Regions from separate parts of the Blautia sp. aa_0143 genome, predicted to be linked through region 3. Evidence: predicted binding sites of a transcription regulator. Region 3 holds the regulator's gene; each other region holds the start of a gene.
What was found. Region 3 encodes Rex, which represses fermentation and respiration genes when NADH is low (regulators of the CRP and FNR family bind a similar motif). Its sites were predicted from a motif close to ATTGTTAANTANTTAACAAT; they were not measured.

Region 1 (6,334 bases), on a different contig from region 3:
AAAATGGAACAGAGGCAGTATAACAACAGAAGATGGAAAAACCTATACGATGGATCATTATGAGATATATGGTCTGAAATATGTCCCGGTAGCAGTTAAGACCGCAGATTTTGCAGATTTCTGCAAAAAGTATAATGTTGTACAGGATGGAGCTGTGCTCTCCGGAGGATACAGTGAAAACAATCTCCAGTATTATAAAGGCCTTGTGGCAGACGTAAATGCACAGACAAATGGTCTGAAATATGCGGAGAAAAATGGTGACGGCTTTACATTTACAGCAAGAAAATCAGACGGAACAGCTTCCGGTATCAAGGATCAGGCGTTAAAAACAGCAACAGAGATCAAGCCGAGTGTAAAAGCAGCAAGCGGAAGCTACGGCGAATTTCTCCGTGTGGATCTCAATGGAAATTATGGCGATCTTGGTGCAAATATGCAGGCTGTACGCTGGGATTATTATGGAGATGATTCTACATATACGAAATGCCTCGCTTCTTATGGAACCAAGTTTGCCGCAGATAACTGGATGCATAAAGCAATGGGAATCCAGCTTGGACTTACAAAATCTGCACGCTGCAAGCTTCCGGGAGGAACAGACGGAACAGGATACTGGAAACTGACAGTGTATGCTCTTGGATATAATGACTATACCTACAGCTTCCAGGCAACTGCAGAGAATATCGTAAATCCTACAATGGAGCCGACTGATTTTACAAGTCTTAAAACAGAAGTGGAAGCTGCAAAGGCTCTGGCAGAGGCAGATTACACAATTGCAACCTGGAAGTCCTTTGCCGGTGAGCTTCAGGAAGCAGAAGACATTCTTGCAAAAACAGATGCAAGTCAGGCTGAGGTAAATGAAGCACTTGAACATCTTCAGGGAGCAGAGAAAGAGCTTCAGAAGGTAACAGTTACACTTGATAAGACAGCAGCAGCTGTATATACAGGAAAAACAACGACTCTTAAGGCAACAACAAATGACAGCGATGCAACAGTGACATTTGAGTCCGGCAACACAAAGGTTGCAACAGTAAGCAGCAAGGGTGTTGTTAAAGGCGTAAAAGCCGGAATAGCAGTTATCACAGCAAAGGTAGGAAATGCCACAGCAACCTGCAAGGTAACAGTAAAAGCTTCTAAAATTAAATTCGCAAAGGCTTCCGTAACGATCTACAAAGGAAAAACAGCAACTGTAAAAGCAACTGCAACACCATCTGCAACTGTAAAATACACAAGCAGCAACACAAAGGTTGCAACCGTAAACAGTAAAACAGGTGTTGTAAAAGGAATCAAAGCAGGAACCGTTACGATTACAGCAAAGGCAGGAGCCCTGAAGACAACTTGCAAAGTAGTTGTCAAGAATCCTGCATTCAGTCTTGTAAAATCTTCTGCAACGATCAAAAAAGGTAAAACAACAACCATCAGATCCAAAGCAGCACCTGCAGGCAAGGTTACATATACAAGCAGCAATAAAAAAGTTGCAGCTGTAAACAGCAAGGGTGTTGTAAAGGGAATCAAAAAAGGTAAAGCAACGATCACAGTGAAATGCAACGGAATTACAAAGAAATTTGTGGTAACAGTTAAATAATTTCACTGTTGAACCGAATGTGATCACAGATATCCAGAAGCCTCTGCCGCAGACATAGAGCAATGTCTGCGGCAGAGGTCTGCTGATTTCTGAAGAGCAATGTCTGACAGAGGCCGCAAGAAAAGAGGAGAGAGTAAGGAAGCATGGAAAAAGATCTGAAAGATAAAAAGCAGGAGGAAAAAAATACTCCGAAGATACCCTGGACCAAGCTGGTTCCTGCAGCTGCTGTGATTGCGGCGCTTGTGTTTTCAGGCATAAAGGCGAAGGGCTCTGATGGAGAGACAGAAGCAGTCGGGCAAGCAGAGACGACCGTAATGTCTGCTTCAGAGCTGGAAAAATATCTCGGGTATGAAAAAGAAAATACTGTTTCTGACAGCACAACTGCCACAGCTGAGAAAAACAGTACAACAAAAAAGAAAAGCTCATCGAAAAAAAGTGCAAAAAAAACAGCAGCGAAAAAAAGCTCAGGTACAAGAACGGTTTCCGAATCTGCAAAAAGCAATGCCAGCGCCGCAGGACAGGGAACCACGCAGACACCGGTAGCAAGCGTTCCGGCAGATGGATATAAGGACGGTACGTATGAAGGAAGCGGAACCGGATTTGGCGGGACGATTCGCGTGAGAGTAACAATCAGCGGCGGAAAGATTGCAGCCATAGATATTCTGGAGGCATCTGGAGAAACCGCGTCGTATTTTGCGTCAGCTCGGGGTGTGATCAGCAGGATGATCGCCGGAAATACACCGAATGTAGATGCAGTAAGTGGAGCAACCTATTCCTCCAACGGAATCATCCAGGCAGTTCAGAATGCCCTCTCCCAGGCAGCGGCAGATGGAAACAGCCAGCAGGTCACCCCTACACCTGCGGCAACTGCTTTACCAACTCCGACATCAGCTCCGTCACCTACAAAAAAACCATCCAAAAAACCATCTCCTACAAAGGAACCGGAAGATCCGGACAGTCCCAAAAAATATCTGGACGGTAAATATACAGCTTCGGCAAAGGGCTTCAATGGAGACGTGAAAGTAATTGTGACCATCAAGGATGGAGTGATCCAAGCTCTGAAACAGGAAAATACGGACACAAAGCAGTTTTTTGAAAAAGCATGGAGCGTGCTGGAGGAACAGATCATTGGTACGGATTCTGTAGATGATATTGATGCAGTCAGCGGAGCAACCTATTCCTCCAACGGAATCCTCAACGCTGTAAAAAAAGCTCTTAAAGAAGCGATCAATCCGGAGTATGGAAAGAAACCGACACCAACTCCGACAAAGAAACCGACACCAAAGCCAACAGCCACACCGAAACCTACGGCAACGCCGAAACCAACGGCCACACCGAAGCCAACAGAGACGCCGGCAGCAACCCCGACGCCGGAGCCGGAGAATCCGAATATGACGCCGGTTCCTGAAAAACCCAATGTAACTCCAACACCAGGGACAGATGAGCCGGATGCAACACCGGAGCCAACGGAAGCACCGGAACCGGTGGGAATGTACAGAGATGGAACGTATACAGGCTCGGCTTTTGGATATGGAGGAAAAACATATCTGACAATTACGATCTCAGGAGGCCAGATCGCATCCATTGAGCAGACAAATCAGGATACACCGGAATTTTTTGATCCTGCATGGAGCACGATCTATTCTCAGATCATGGCAAACCAGTCGGCGGATGGGATCGATACTGTCAGCGGAGCCACATATTCTTCCGAAGGGATCCTGGACGCTGCACAAAAAGCCCTTGCCCAGGCAAAGAATTAACCGGGTGAACGTTGGAGCAGCTATAAACATCTGAATCTAAGCCAATAATAAGAGGTGAAAGAAACCTCTGGACTTCTTGATTTTTTTTGAAGTTCAGAGGTTTTTTGCTAGGTTTCTGAAATTGCTTCTATAAATCGATAAAAAAATAACAGGAATGTATACAGAATAATATGAAAAATATCAGAAAATATAAGCGGTTTAAATAATTTGAAATGCAAATTAGCGGGGATTAACCTGAGAAATACAATAAAATTTTTATTGCACAGGGCAATGTTTTATGTTATGTTTGAATGTGTGTAATTAAAGTTGTTATTAAAATGACAAACAACGCTGAAAGGAGAACAAATATGAGCAGTAAAATTACGATCATCGGAGCAGGAAGTGTAGGAGCAACTATCGCTTATACCTTATCACAGAGGAGTATTGCATCAGAGATTGTTCTGATCGATATTAACAAAGATAAGGCTGAAGGTGAGGTTATGGATATTGAGCAGGGAACCAGTTTCCGTGAGCCGATCTCCATCGTGGCAGGAGATTACCCGGATGCTGTAGATTCTGACATTGTGATCATCACTTCCGGTATTGCCAGAAAACCGGGACAGACTCGCATCGAGCTGACACAGACCAACGTCAACATTATGAAGAGTATTACTCCGGAGATCGTAAAGGTGGCTCCCAAAGCGCTTTATATTATCGTAAGTAATCCATGTGATATTATGACTTATGCATTTGCAAAGCTTTCCGGACTGCCGGAAAATCAGATCCTTGGTTCCGGAACCGCCCTGGATACGGCCCGTCTCCGCTGCAGACTTTCTCAGCACTACGGTGTATCTGAGAAAAACATCCACGCCTATGTATTCGGAGAGCATGGAGATACTTCCTTTGTACCGTGGTCCAGAGCCTTTGTTGCAGGTGCGACCCTTGATGAGTTTGACAAGATCGTTCATGAGGATCAGAAAGATCTGCAACCACTTGACAGAGAAGAGGTTCTGGAGTATGTTCATACTTCAGGATCAACTGTGATCGCCAAGAAGGGTGCTACATTTTATGCGGTAGCCGTATCTGTTTGCAGACTTTGCTCGCTTCTTCTTGCAGCATCTGATACAATAGTCAGTGTATCAACCATGCTTCACGGAGAGTACGGTGTTGAAGACGTATGTCTTAGTACCATGGCTTCTATCGGACCGGAAGGTGTAAAACGTATCGTTCGTGTTCCGCTGACCGAGGAGGAGACAGAGAAGCTTCATGCAAGCGCCAATGCTCTGAAGGACGTGATCGCACAGATTGATCTTTGATAAATGTCAGAAGCTGTGTAAAGAGGAAAAAGCAGCCTCAGGCAAATTTGAAACAACGGGAGAAAGATAAAAATGGATATTATTCAGGTAATTACCAGAGAATTGAACGTTGAGAAATGGCAGGTCGAGGCAGCGGTTAAGCTGATCGATGAAGGCTGCACCATTCCTTTTATTTCCAGATACCGTAAGGAAGCAACCGGTACACTGAACGACGAACAGCTTCGTAATCTTAATGAGAGACTTACTTATTTAAGAAATCTTGAGGATAAAAAGGCTCAGGTTCTGGGCAGTATCGAGGAGCAGGGCAAGCTGACTCCGGAGCTGAAGAAACAGATCGAGGCAGCGCAGACACTCGTTGTGGTAGAGGATCTTTACCGTCCGTACCGCCCGAAGCGCCGTACACGTGCCATCATCGCCAGGGAAAAAGGTCTGGGACCTCTGGCCGACATCATCCTTCTCCAGATGACGAAGAAACCTCTTGAAGAAGAGGCAAAAGCATTTCTTTCTGAGGAAAAAGAAGTCAAAACTGTGGAAGAGGCCATCAGCGGTGCCAGAGATATCATTGCAGAACACATTTCTGATGAAGCAGATTATCGTATCAGTATCCGTAAGAGAACAATGGATAAGGGAACTATATGTTCTGCCGCAAGAGATGAGAAGGAGCAGTCTGTATACGAGATGTATTATGACTTTGAGGAGCCGGTGAAAAAGCTTGCAGGTCATCGTGTCCTTGCTCTGAACCGTGGTGAGAAAGAGAAATTCCTTACTGTGAAGATCCTTGCACCTGAGGAAGAGATCATCCGTTATCTTGAAAAACAGGTGATCGTCCGCGATAATCCATACACTGTACCTGTTCTGAAAGAAGCCATTGAGGACAGCTATAAACGTCTCATCGGACCGGCTATTGAGCGTGAGATCCGAAGCGCCCTTACAGAGGCAGCAGAGGATGGTGCCATCCATGTCTTTGGCAAAAATCTGGAGCAGCTTCTCATGCAGCCTCCAATTGCAGGACAGGTAGTTCTTGGCTGGGACCCTGCCTTCCGTACCGGATGCAAGCTGGCAGTGGTAGATCCTACCGGAAAGGTTCTGGATACCACAGTTATTTATCCCACAGCACCAACCAATGAGACCAAGATCCGTGCCGCAAAGGAAACCCTGAAAAAGCTTATCAGCAAATATCATGTGACACTGATCTCTGTAGGAAACGGAACGGCATCCAGAGAATCCGAGCAGATCATCGTGGAGCTTCTTAAGGAAATCCCGGAAAAGGTCCAGTATGTTATCACCAACGAGGCAGGTGCTTCTGTATATTCCGCAAGCAAGCTTGCCACGGAAGAATTCCCGAATTTCGATGTTGGACAGAGAAGCGCCGCATCCATCGCAAGACGTGTACAGGATCCGCTTGCAGAGCTTGTAAAGATCGATCCGAAATCCATCGGTGTCGGTCAGTATCAGCATGATATGAACCAGAAAAAGCTGGGAGAAGCCCTTAACGGCGTTGTGGAAGATTGTGTAAACAAGGTCGGAGTGGATCTGAATACTGCGTCTGCATCCCTTCTGGAGTATATTTCCGGAATCAGCAAGGCCATCGCAAAGAATATTGTAGCCTACCGTGAGGAAAACGGCCGTTTCCAGACAAGAAGAGAACTTCTTAAGGTTGCCAAGCTTGGTCCGAAAGCCTTTGAGCAGTGTGCAGGTTT
Region 2 (6,334 bases), on a different contig from region 3:
TCCGGTTTCGGCTCTCCCTTCGGTTTTCCAAGGTGGGAGCAAAGGATAACCTTTCCGCCGTCTGCGATCAGTTTCTTGATTGTAGGAAGAGCAGCTACAAGACGGTTCTCATCTGTGATCTTTCCATCCTGAAGCGGAACATTGAAGTCGCATCTTACAAGTACTTTCTGTCCTTTTACATTGATATCGTCAACACTTTTTTTGTTCAGCATCTCTATATCTCCTTAACTTTTATTTCTGCAAAAGCAGATGAATAAGGGCGAGCGGTATTGTTGTCCGCTCTGTTAACAGTCATTCCTCAGACATTTTTTTGTTTGGTCTTTTGGAAAAAAAGGGCCCGGTCCTCTTCAGACCGGACCCTTTCTGAGTCTATTCTTCTACACCCGTTCGCAGAAAATTAAGCGTTCAGAAGTTTTCCGAAGTGCTTGATTGTACGAACCATCTGGCTTGTGTAGGAGTTCTCGTTGTCATACCAGGAAACTACCTGAACCTCTGTTGTGCCATTCTCAAGTGGAAGTACCATTGTCTGAGTAGCATCGAAGAGGGAACCAAATCTCATACCAACGATATCGCTGGATACGATCTCATCCTCGTTGTATCCGAAGGACTCATTGGAAGCTGCTTTCATAGCTGCGTTGATCTGCTCTTTAGTAACGTTTCCTTCAACTACTGCTGTAAGGATTGTTGTAGAACCTGTTGGGGTAGGTACACGCTGTGCAGAACCGATAAGTTTGCCGTTAAGCTCTGGGATAACAAGTCCGATAGCTTTAGCAGCACCTGTGCTGTTCGGAACGATGTTAACTGCAGCTGCACGGGATCTTCTCAGATCGCCTTTTCTCTGCGGTCCGTCAAGTGTCATCTGATCGCCTGTGTAAGCGTGGATTGTGCACATGATACCGGATTTGATCGGTGCAAGATCGTTAAGAGCCTTAGCCATTGGTGCAAGGCAGTTTGTTGTACAGGAAGCTGCGGAGATGATCTTGTCCTCGTTTGTAAGACCCTGATGGTTTACGTTGTAAACGATTGTCTTAAGGTCGTTTCCAGCCGGAGCGGAAATAACTACGTGCTTAGCACCTGCATCGATATGAGCCTGAGCTTTGTCTTTGGATGTGTAGAAACCTGTGCACTCAAGAACTACGTCTACACCGATCTCTCCCCATGGAAGCTCTGCAGCGTTAGCCTTAGCATAGATTTTGATCTCTTTTCCGTCTACTGTGATGGAATCCTCGCCTGCTGTTACTTTATCAGCAAGAGCATATCTTCCCTGTGTAGAATCATATTTTAATAAGTGAGCAAGCATCTTAGGAGATGTAAGATCGTTGATTGCTACGATCTCAAATCCTTCTGCTCCAAACATCTGACGGAATGCAAGACGACCGATACGTCCAAAACCATTAATTGCAACTTTTACTGCCATGATAAATTCCTCCTATGAATTGAATGGTGATTTAAATCGTTCCTTTGTTAAAGAAACATCAACCTGTTTCATATTGTACCTAATTCCAAACAAAAATTCAAGAGCTATTTATAAAAAAGAACATTAAAATAAATATTAAGAAAATTTCTGAAAAATGTGCTATAATTCTCTGATAGAAAGTTCTGTCCTGCTGATTCCCAAAACGGATATCTATATTCCCGCTGGGAGTTTGACTTTCCCGGATTCATAACAGGCAGATACGATCATTGTCACAGAATATAAAGGCTTGAATATGGAGGTACAAAATGGACCAGAAAATTTTATGGGACTGCCATATGCACTCCTCTTTTTCCGCAGATTCCGATACACCGATGGAAGAAATGATCCAGACTGCCGCAGACCAGGGTCTCACGGGAATCTGTTTTACTGAACATTTTGATCCGGATTATCCCGATACTCCGGAAAATCTTGATTTTTCCCTGAACATCCCTGCATACCGTCAGAAACTTGAGAGTCTTGCGGATGCTTTTAAAGACCAGATTCAGGTTAACTTCGGGATCGAGCTTGGACTTCAGCCTCAGCTTGCAGAATCTTTTTCCGATCTTCTGAAAGAAGTTCCCTTTGATTTCGTTATTGGTTCCTCCCATGTGGTGCACGGATACGATCCTTATTATCCTTCTTATTTTGAGGGCCGTAAGGAATCCGCATGCTACATGGAATATTTTGAATCCATCCTGGAAAATATCGCTGCTTTTGACGAGATGGATGTGTACGGACATATCGACTATGTAGTACGTTATGGTCCAAATCAGAACCGTCAGTATTCTTACGGACGATATAAGGAGATCCTGGACGAGATCCTGCGGACATTGATCCGCAAAAATGTGGGAATCGAGCTGAACACAGGCGGTTATCACTACGGGCTTGGTGAACCGAATCCATGTGTCAATATTATCCGACGTTACCGTGAGCTTGGCGGTGAGATCATCACCATCGGTGCAGATGCCCATACTCCGGATAAGATCGGCTATGCCTTTGACAAGGCGGCTGATGTTCTCCGTGAATGTGGTTTTTCCTATTATGCTGTATTTAAAAACCGCCGTCCTGTTTTTCATAAGCTGTAGCTCTGTTTCTCTCTCCGGTGAGAGAGTTTACATTTTTATACCGAAAATATCATTTTATCTAAGGAGGAACTCTATATGTCAACAAAAAGACTCCAGAAAAAGAAAGCTGCCATGCAGGCAAAAAAAGAAAAGCAGCTGAAAAAAAATACCTCTGCTGCCGGCACCAGTTCCAGTGCTGCCAAATCTGTTGAAAATGCTAAAGCCGAAGTGAAAAAACTTGAAACCGTAAAGAAGGAAACGCTTAAAGTCGAAACCTCAAAAACTGAACCGATCAAAGTCGAGACTTCCAAGACCGAACCGATCAAGGTCGAGACTTCCAAGACTGAGCCGATCAAGGTTGAGACCTCAAAGACCGAGCCGATCAAGGTCGAGACTTCCAAGACCGAACCGATCAAGGTCGAGACTTCCAAGACCGAGCCGATCAAGGTTGAGACCTCAAAGACTGAACCGGCGAAAGTTACTACTTCCAAGACCGAGCCTCTGAAAGTCGAAACTTCCAAGGAGGACACAGCTTACGATGCCCTCTACGAGAAACGTCTGAAATACTACTACAATGATCTGAAATGGCTCTACTGCGAGCTGTTCCGCGATCATCCGGAAGTTGCCGGCACATTCTCAAGCCTCACAAAAAAAATGAAAGAGATTTATCGTGAGCGTTCTCTTTCCATGAAGGAAGCTGACCAGACCTGCGTTGCTGATCCTGACTGGTTCCGTAAGACTACTTTCACCGGAATGGCTGTAAATCCTGCTGACTTCGCAGATACTCTTTCCGGTCTATCTAATAAACTGGACTATATCAGCGAATGTAATGCAGACACTCTGTACCTGACAGATCTTTTCCAGGCAACCTCCAACTGCTCTCTTCGCATTATCCCGGAGATCGGAACCTCCGAAGATCTGTACACACTTGCAGCTAACTGTAGGAAAGCAGGTATCCGCCTGGCTCTTGAGATCCCGTTAAGTCTTTCTGTGGATGACCCACAGTCCGGTGCGCCATGTGTGCTCCAGACTCCGGCTTATTTCAATGCAATGCTTCTTCAGATCCTGGAGCTTGCAAATGAAGGTGCTTCTGTATTCAGCCTTGGTGTCCTTCCGATGATGCCGGAAGAAAATCTCTGGAAGCTTCACTCTCTGCTGCGTATGACCCGAATGGTGTGTGAGATCGTATGCCCCGGAATTCTTCTCCTTGGCGAAACAGACCGCCCACCTGCAGAGGCTGCTGCATTTGGCGGAACTTCCGATATGCCGGAACTTCACATTGTAAACAGCACCCAGCTGATGTCCGATCTCTGGCATACCGTTGCCACAAAGGACACTGCCCTTCTCCGCCGGGGAATCGACAGAGCTGCAGACCTTCCGCAGGCACCGGTATTCCAGAATTACCTCCGTAACCGCAACACGGTACGCTGGAATCTGGACTATGATTTCCTGAAAGGAAGCTTTATCACAGAAGGGCCTCACAGAGATTATCTGAATGAATTCCTGGCAGGTATTTTCCCTGATTCCTTTGCCCGGGGTGAAATTTATGTAAATCCGGAAACCGAGAAATCTGAGCTCTGCGGAACAACCGCATCTCTTGCAGGAATCGAGCGTTTTGATTATGAAGGAAATATGGAGGGTGTCAGCCGGGGAATCCGCTATGACGTAGCACTTCATGCATTGCTTCTTTCCCTCCCCGGAATTCCGGTACTTCGAAGCGGTGACGAGGTCGGACAGCTGAATGACTACACCTATAAAACAGACATTTCCAAAGCAGCTGATCCCCGCTGGCTCCACAACGGACGTTTCAACTGGGCACTTGCCCGGAACAGAGCCGATGCCGAAACGATCCAGGGACGCATTTTCAACAGTCTTGAGCAGCTGGAATCCATCCGTGCCAGCCATCCGGTATTTGCACCTGAAGTTTCTGCACATACACTGGAAACCTGGGAAAAAGCTCTCCTTGCCCTGGTAAGAGAAACTTCTGAAGAAAAGCTGATCTGCATCTACAACTTCAGCGACCAGGATAAGGTAGCCTGGATCAACGAACAGGACGGTACCTACACAGATCTTCTCACAGGAGTTCAGAGAGACGCACAGGCTGTAGAGATCCCGGCCTTCGGATTTATCTGGCTTATGCACACAAAATAATAGCTTTGTCAGGCGGATATCCACAATCTGCATTCTCTACACAGCTCTGCACCGGATAACTGCTTCACAGTTTATTTGCAAAAAAAGGACACTGCCATTTTCAACGGGCAGTGTCCTTTTTTATTTCTCATATTATTATTTTCTCAGCTTATCAATAAATGCAGCAAATTTCCCCTGTTCCCCACTATCCAGCGAACGGCTGTAAATATTTCTGAGCCAGGCCGTGATCACATCGATCAGGATCGGAGAAAATGTCATCAGAAGGAACACCAAAATGATCATTCCGAATTCCAGCGATCCCAGTGTCAGAAGATTCTGCAGAACCACCGCCGCACCGAAAAAGATCACCTGCATACTGTAAATGATCACCTTTCGATACTTATTCAGAGGTGCGTAAACTGTCTTAAGTGCTGCCATATAATTCCATCCTGTTACAAGCACACAGGCTGTATTCAGCATAGCATTGGAATGGTATACATTCTGGCATACCAGCATCACACTGAACACACAGCCCGTGATGGTCACAGCAGCCGGAAATGCATTCATAAATACATGACGCAAAAATGTATGGTCGATCTTCTCATAATTATTCTCCTGTGCCAGAAGGAATGTAGGAATACCAACAGCGCAGGCACTGATCAGAGACATCTGGATCGGCTCAAAGGGATAGGAATCCCCGAAGAAGATCGTGATCAGTGACAGCAGCACGGAAAAAATCGTTTTGATCAGAAACATCGATGCCGCAGTACGGATATTATTTACAACCCGGCGTCCCTGATTCACAATTTCCGGCATTGCTGCAAAATTAGAATCCAGCAATACCACATTGGCAATATTCTTGGCAGCATCACTGCCCTCAGCCATGGCAATACTGCAGTCCGCCTCTTTAAGCGCCAGAACATCATTGACACCATCACCGGTCATGGCAACCGTATGCTTCTGAGCCTGTAAAGACTTCACCATTGCCTGCTTCTGCTGAGGTGTTACACGCCCGAACACACTATATTCTGCAACTGCCTCGTCCATCTGTTCCTGAGTTGTGATCGTTGTCGCATCTATATAATGCTCTGCATTTTTAAGGCCGGCACGTCTGGCAATTGCAGAAACCGTCACCGGATCATCACCGGAGATCACTTTCAGATCAACACCCTGACTTTCGAAATATGCCAGCGTATCCGGTGCCTCTGCACGGATCACATCGGTAATAAGCAAAAGTCCGACAGGTTCCAGTCCCTCCGGAAGCTCCGCTCCCTCACTCACATTTACACTATGGGCAAGAACCAACACACGAAGACCTTCCTCTGCAAATCTGCCACAATACTCCATCAGCTCCGGGTTCCCTTCCGGAAAAAGAAACTGCGCTGCACCCATCAGATAAGTACCTGTATCTGTAAATGCAGATCCGCTGTACTTCCTGTCAGAAGAAAACGGGATCACATGATCCAGCTCCATATCCTGAGATACTTTAAATCTTGCCCTGAGTGCATCGGCAGTGGCATTCTGATCCTTCAGCACAGAAAGCAGATTTCCCATGATATGCTCGATCTCCCGGGTCTTCTCCGGATCTTCCTGACTATGTTTCTCCGGGTCAGCTTCTGACTTTTCCTGTAATACGAGATTCGCGCTTCCATCCTCCTTTGCGATCGCATCTGTTGCTGAAACT
Region 3 (6,334 bases):
GGAACCGATATAGACAACGTTTTCACCACCTGCAAGACCGAAAAGTGAAGGCGTCGGTTTCTGGAAATAAACAAATTCGTTTTCGAAATCATCCTCAATGATCAGATGGTCATCGATCTCCGCATGACGGATCAGCTCCAGGCGTCGTTTTACCGGCATGATCTCGCCCCATTTCGTCATGTGAGCAGGAGAAACATAGATCACATCGCAGCTTTTGTCCCGGTAATGGACATCAAAGCCGTAATCCTGAAAGATGGTGCTGCATGTGGTGAAGGACGGTGTGGGGAACGAAACGGTTTTCCGTTCATGGATCAGAGGGCAGAGGATCTGGAGAAGGGGCTGGAGACCGGCCCCTACTACAATGTCATCCGGGGAGCAGATCACATTTCTGCGTTCCCGGATATAGTCTGCGAGAACCTCCCGGAAATCGCTTTCGCCCTGGGGTTCGCCATAAGAAAGCATACGGTCGCCCTGGCGGAGGGCGCTTTTGATGTAACGCTGCCACAGATCAAAACGGAAGCTTTCCCGGTCAACACCGGAAGAGGCAAAATCATAAAGGCAGGGCGTGATATCCTTATCCTGTTTTTCGGGGGTAAGCAGATGCTGCTTGGAAGCAATGCCGGTGACATAATAGCCGCTCTGTGCCCTGGCGATGATATAGCCGTCTGCTGCCAGCAGAAGATAGGCATTTTCGATGGTGGTACGGCTCAGCTTCAGCTCCTGGGCGCATTTGCGGAGGGAGGGCATTTTGCTTCCGGGAAGGAGACGGCCTTCCAGGATCAGCTTCCGGTAATAGTGATAAACCTCCAGATAAAGGTGTTCTTTTTTGTGTTCTGCAGATATATTTAACATAAGTATGATGATTTCCTTCCAAAAATGATTGCGTAAACCTGACAGTTCATTCTATAATATTACAGAAAAAAACTCAAGACTGGAGAATTACCATGAAAAAAATAGCAGTGATCAATGATCTTTCCGGGCTGGGGAAATGTTCACTGACAGCAGCGATCCCGGTGATTTCGGTGATGGGGGTCCAGGCGTGTCCACTTCCCACCGCTGTTTTAAGCAACCAGACCGGTTATGAAAGTTATTTCTGTGAGGATTTCACAGAGCATATGGAACCATATATGGAGCAGTGGAAAAAAAGAGGATTTTTCCCGGATGGGATCTATACTGGATTTCTTTCTGATGATAAGCAGGCAGACAGGATTCTGAAATTTATGGATGCGTTTGCAGGGAAGGATACTCTGATCCTTACAGATCCGGTGATGGGGGATGACGGCGCGGTTTATCCGATCTATACAGAAGAGCTTCGCAGCCGGTTCTGCGAACTGACACGTCGTTCCTATGTGATCACACCGAACCTTACGGAAGCCCTCCTTCTTCTCTACGGAAAAGAAAAAATGGAGGAGATCTGGAAGGAACTGCAAAAGGCATCAGAGGCCCGGCGGATGGAAGAGATCCGGGAGATCGGGTGCGGACTTGCCCGGAAATTTTCACTTCCTGCCGTTGTGATCACCGGAGTGGATCACAGGGAGGAGGGGCAGTCTCTGAAAATGGGAAATCTTGTCCTGGAAAACGGAAACAGCTCCTGGGTATTTGCAGAGAAATCCGGCGGAAGCTATTCCGGGACAGGAGATCTTTTTGCATCCGTGCTCAGTGCAGGGCTGGTAAAAAGATATTCCATGAAAACCTGTGCAGAGCTGGCCGTGGACTTTATCTCGGCATCGATCCGGGATGCGGTGGAGGAAGGAACAGACCGTAACGATGGCGTATGCTTTGAACAGCATCTCGGCATGCTGCTTCCATAAAAACATAAGGGGATAAAAAAGAGCTGACCGTCAGGCCAGCTCTTCCCATTTTTCATAAAGCTCTTCCAGTTCTTCAGCGATGGCTGCTTTTTCGCGGCTTAGCTTTGTACATTCCGCTACATTGGTACAGACATCCGGAAGGACCATGGTTTCGTCAATCTCGCTGTCTCTTGTTTCCAGCTCTTCGATACGGGCTTCGACTTTTTTCAGCTCGGCTTCCCGTTTTCGTTTCTTTGCCTGTTCTTCCTTCATCTGCTGCCAGGAAAGCTTGTTCTCGGAAACCGCTTTTTCTTCTGCAGGTGCCTCCGGAGAAGTGCTTCCCGGTGCATAGGTACTGGTCAGCTCCTCCTTCTTTTCCAGATAGTAATCATAATCACCGATGTAATTTACCACTGCCTGGTTTGTCAGCTCCATGATCCTGGTCGCAGTCTGATTGATAAAGTAACGGTCATGGGATACATAAAGGACTGTACCGGTGTAGCTGACCAGTGCTTCCTCCAGGATCTCCTTGGAGGCAATATCCAGATGGTTGGTAGGCTCGTCAAGGATCAGAAAGTTGGCTTCGGAAAGCATCAGCTTTGCAAGGGAAACACGGCCTCTTTCTCCACCGGAAAGTGCGGAGATCTCCTTGAAAACATCATCTCCGGTAAAGAGAAATGCAGCAAGCATATTTCGGATCTCAGTCTCTGTGAGAGTCGGATAAGTATCGGAGATCTCCTGGAAAATTGTTTTGTCCATGTGCAGAACATGATGTTCCTGATCGTAATAACCGATCTGCACCTTGGAACCAAGGGAAAATTTGCCGGCATCTGCCTCAATAAGACCGTTGATGATCTTCAGCATGGTGGTCTTTCCGGTTCCGTTGTTTCCGATCAGTGCCACACGCTCGCCGCGTTTGATATCAAAGGAGATATCGGAGAACAGGGTCTGTCCCGGAAAGGCCTTGGAAAGCGCTTCCACGTGGAGCACATCGTTTCCGCTTAACACCCGTGGTTCCAGCGAGATACGCATCCGGTCCTGGAGCTCAAGAGGCTTTTCGATCCTCTGTACACGGTCCAGCATTTTTTCACGGCTTTCCGCACGCTTGATGGATTTTTCACGGTTAAAGGATTTCAGCTTGGCGATAACGGCTTCCTGATGCTTGATATCCCGCTGCTGATTTAAGTATGCCTTGTACTGTGCGTCACGAAGCTGAGCCTTCTTGAGAGCATAGGCAGAGTAGTTGCCGCTGTATACGCGGGTCTGTCCGGCTTCGATCTCAATGACCTTGGTGACCACCTTATCCAGAAAATAACGGTCATGGGAGACGATAAAAACAGCTCCCGGATAATTCAGAAGATAAGTTTCCAGCCAGGAGATGCTTTCCATATCCAGGTGATTGGTTGGCTCATCCAGAAGCAGGATATCCGGCTTGGAAAGAAGCATCTTGCCCAGCGCCACACGGGTTTTCTGACCGCCGGAAAGAGTTTCGATCTGCTTGTCATAATCTTCCTCCGTGAAGCCGAGACCCTTTAAGACACCGGTCAGCTCACTTTTGTAAGCGTATCCGTTCTCCAGCTCAAACTGATGGGTCAGGCGGGTATAGGTTTCCATCAGACGGTTCAGCTCATCACCGGTCACCGTGTTCATTTCCTGTTCCATATTGCGGATACGGCGTTCCATATCGATGATGTGCTGCTTGGTGGTAAGAAGCTCCTCGTAGATGGTATGATGTCCGTGGATATCCTGGTACTGGGCAAGATAGCCGATATTTTTATCCCGGGCAAGCACCACGGTACCGGAATCAGCAGAAAGCTCCTGCATGATGATACGCAGCAGTGTGGTCTTTCCTGCACCGTTGCAGCCGATCAGAGCAGCCTTTTCACGGTCTTCAATGTGAAAGGATGCATCATTTAAAATTACTTTTTCGCCAAAGGCCTTGCATATATTCTGACATGATAAAATCATAAAAACTGTCCTCCTGTATAAAGAATCACCCCTGTTTATGTCTGAACAGGGAAAAATCCTCCACCTATTATAACGGAAACTGCCGGGATTTCAAAGAAAAAATCAATTATTAGAAAAAATAAAAAGAAATTTGTACAGAATAGACAACTTTAATTGACAGGAAAATGTCAATTCGTTATAATTAACCTAGTGTAAGGTAAGGAGGAAAACTATCGTGGAGACAAAACAAATCTCGAAAGCGGTGATTAAGCGTCTGCCACGCTATTACCGCTACTTAGGAGAGCTGATGGAAGATAATGTAGAACGTATTTCTTCCAATGAATTAAGTAAGAAGATGCATACCACAGCTTCTCAGATCCGTCAGGATCTTAATAATTTTGGCGGTTTTGGGCAGCAGGGGTATGGTTATAATGTACACTATCTTTATACAGAGATCGGTAAGATCCTGGGACTGGATACCGTTCATCCGATGATCATTCTGGGTGCCGGTAATCTGGGACAGGCACTTGCCAATTATGTGGATTTTGAGAAGCGTGGCTTCAGGCTGGTTGGTATCTTTGACGTAAATCCTGTGCTTGAGGGCATCGCAGTCCGTGGACTTGAGATCCAGATGCTCAGTGAGCTTCCGTTTTTCCTGAGAGAGAATAACGTGGAGATCGCGATTCTGACACTTCCCAAGAATAAAGCCAAGGAAATGGCAGATATCCTGGTGGAGAACGGGATCAAGGCAATCTGGAATTTTGCACATCTCGATCTTGAGACACCGGATGATGTGATCGTAGAGAACGTTCATCTTTCCGAGAGTCTGATGACACTGTCTTATAATCTCAGCAAATACAGGCAGGAACATGTGGATAAGTAAGAATTGTTAAGCTGCCGGAAACGGCAGCTTTCTCTATGACAGAGGGGAGGCAGAAGACAGAATGAAGAAGCTTGTTACCTGCAAAGAAATGAAGGATCTGGACTCCACAACGATCCGTGAGATCGGAGTTCCCTCCGAGGTTCTGATGGAGCGGGCAGCACTGAAGGTGGTAGAGGAAACAGAAAAGTATCTCCAGAAGGACGAAAGGATCCTGGTAGTCTGCGGAAGCGGAAATAATGGCGGTGACGGTATCGCTGTTGCCAGATTGTTCCATCTGAAGGGGATCCGGGTAGAGTTTTATATGGTCGGAAACAAAGATAAAATGACCAGCGAGACCGCTCTTCAGTATAAGATCGCTTCCGGTTATCGTGTCCCGGAGGTGAATAACCCGCAGTGGAGTGAATATACTACTATAGTAGATGCCGTGTTTGGGGTAGGCCTGACGCGTCCGATCGAGGGGCATTATGCTGATATCATCCATGAGATGAACAGTGCGAGGGCCAAAAAGATCGCAGTTGACATCCCGTCAGGAGTGAACGGAGATACTGGCCTGGAAATGGGAATTGCCTTCAGCGCCGATCTGACTGTCACATTTGCCTACCGGAAAAGAGGTCTTTGCTTTTATCCGGGAAGACTGTATGCAGGAAGGATCGTTACCGCCGATATCGGGATCTATGAGCAGGAAGCTGTGACTGCATCTGCCGCCTGTCTGGAAAATAAAGATCTGAAGCTGTTTCCGGAACGTGATCCCGGCGGAAACAAGGGTACCTTCGGAAAAGTGCTCTTTGTGACCGGAAGTGAGGGAATGTGCGGAGCCGCTTATTTAAGCGCCAGTGCAGCACTTCGTGCCGGTGCGGGAATGGTAAAGATCCAGACTGTGGAAGCCAACAGGATCCCACTGCAGATACTCCTTCCGGAGGCTATGGTCTGCAGCCGCTTTGATCAGGAATCCAATGAACAGCTTCTATCCTGGTGTGATGTGATCGTGATCGGACCGGGACTTGGAACATCAGTGGCCAGCCGTGAGAGAGAACAGTGGTTTCTCACGGCGGCTGCCCGGGAGAAAAAGCCGCTGATCCTGGATGCGGACGGCCTGAACCTTCTGGCTGCACATCCACAGTGGTATCAGTATCTGGGAGAGCATGTAGTCCTGACACCGCATATCGGAGAAATGAGCCGGCTCAGTGGCAGAACGATCCAGGAGATCCAGCATGAGATCGCAGATACTGCACTGAAATGTGCTGCGGAAACAGGCTCTGTGTGCGTATTGAAGGATGCATGTACGGTGATCGCAGATGAAAAAGGCCAGATGTATCTGAATCTTTCCGGTAATTCCGGAATGGCAACTGCAGGAAGCGGAGATGTGCTTTCCGGGATCCTGGCAGCAGTGTTATGTATGTATCTGAAAACGGAGGAACAGCCTCCCATGGTTTTAAAGGCCGCGTTAGGTGTTTATCTTCACGGACTTTGCGGTGATCTTGCAGCCGCTGAAAAAGGAAAGCGCAGTATGCTGGCAGGAGATATCATAGAATATCTGCCCAAGGCATTAGCTATAGGTGAAGAGGAGTCGGGATTATGAAAAAATACGAGAGAGTAAAAGCACTGGTATCACTGGATGCCATTGCCCACAATTTTGAGGAAATGCATAAAAATGTCAAAGAAGGGACAAAGATCATCGCTGTGATCAAGGCAGACGGTTATGGTCATGGTGCCA

Region 1: a site for Rex is predicted at 3,645-3,664, ahead of EAI83_RS05970 (L-lactate dehydrogenase). Genes of this name have one in related genera too.
Region 2: a site for Rex is predicted at 1,461-1,480, ahead of gap (type I glyceraldehyde-3-phosphate dehydrogenase). Genes of this name have one in related genera too.

What each region holds. Positions count from the first base shown of each region.
Region 1 covers NZ_RCXU01000009.1:55,344-61,677, forward strand. The annotation lists gene EAI83_RS05960 (penicillin-binding Tp47 domain C-containing protein) at 1-1,579, shown strand, start outside; gene EAI83_RS05965 (FMN-binding protein) at 1,723-3,339, shown strand; gene EAI83_RS05970 (L-lactate dehydrogenase) at 3,687-4,634, shown strand; gene EAI83_RS05975 (Tex family protein) at 4,707-6,334, shown strand, end outside.
Region 2 covers NZ_RCXU01000003.1:49,224-55,557, forward strand. The annotation lists gene EAI83_RS01990 (phosphoglycerate kinase) at 1-212, opposite strand, end outside; gene gap (type I glyceraldehyde-3-phosphate dehydrogenase) at 398-1,417, opposite strand; gene EAI83_RS02000 (histidinol-phosphatase HisJ family protein) at 1,723-2,541, shown strand; gene EAI83_RS02005 (hypothetical protein) at 2,617-4,671, shown strand; gene EAI83_RS02010 (HAD-IC family P-type ATPase) at 4,807-6,334, opposite strand, start outside.
Region 3 covers NZ_RCXU01000011.1:47,635-53,968, forward strand. The annotation lists gene pdxR (MocR-like pyridoxine biosynthesis transcription factor PdxR) at 1-852, opposite strand, end outside; gene EAI83_RS07065 (pyridoxamine kinase) at 945-1,811, shown strand; gene EAI83_RS07070 (ABC-F family ATP-binding cassette domain-containing protein) at 1,842-3,758, opposite strand; gene EAI83_RS07075 (redox-sensing transcriptional repressor Rex) at 3,973-4,620, shown strand; gene EAI83_RS07080 (NAD(P)H-hydrate dehydratase) at 4,682-6,199, shown strand; gene alr (alanine racemase) at 6,196-6,334, shown strand, end outside.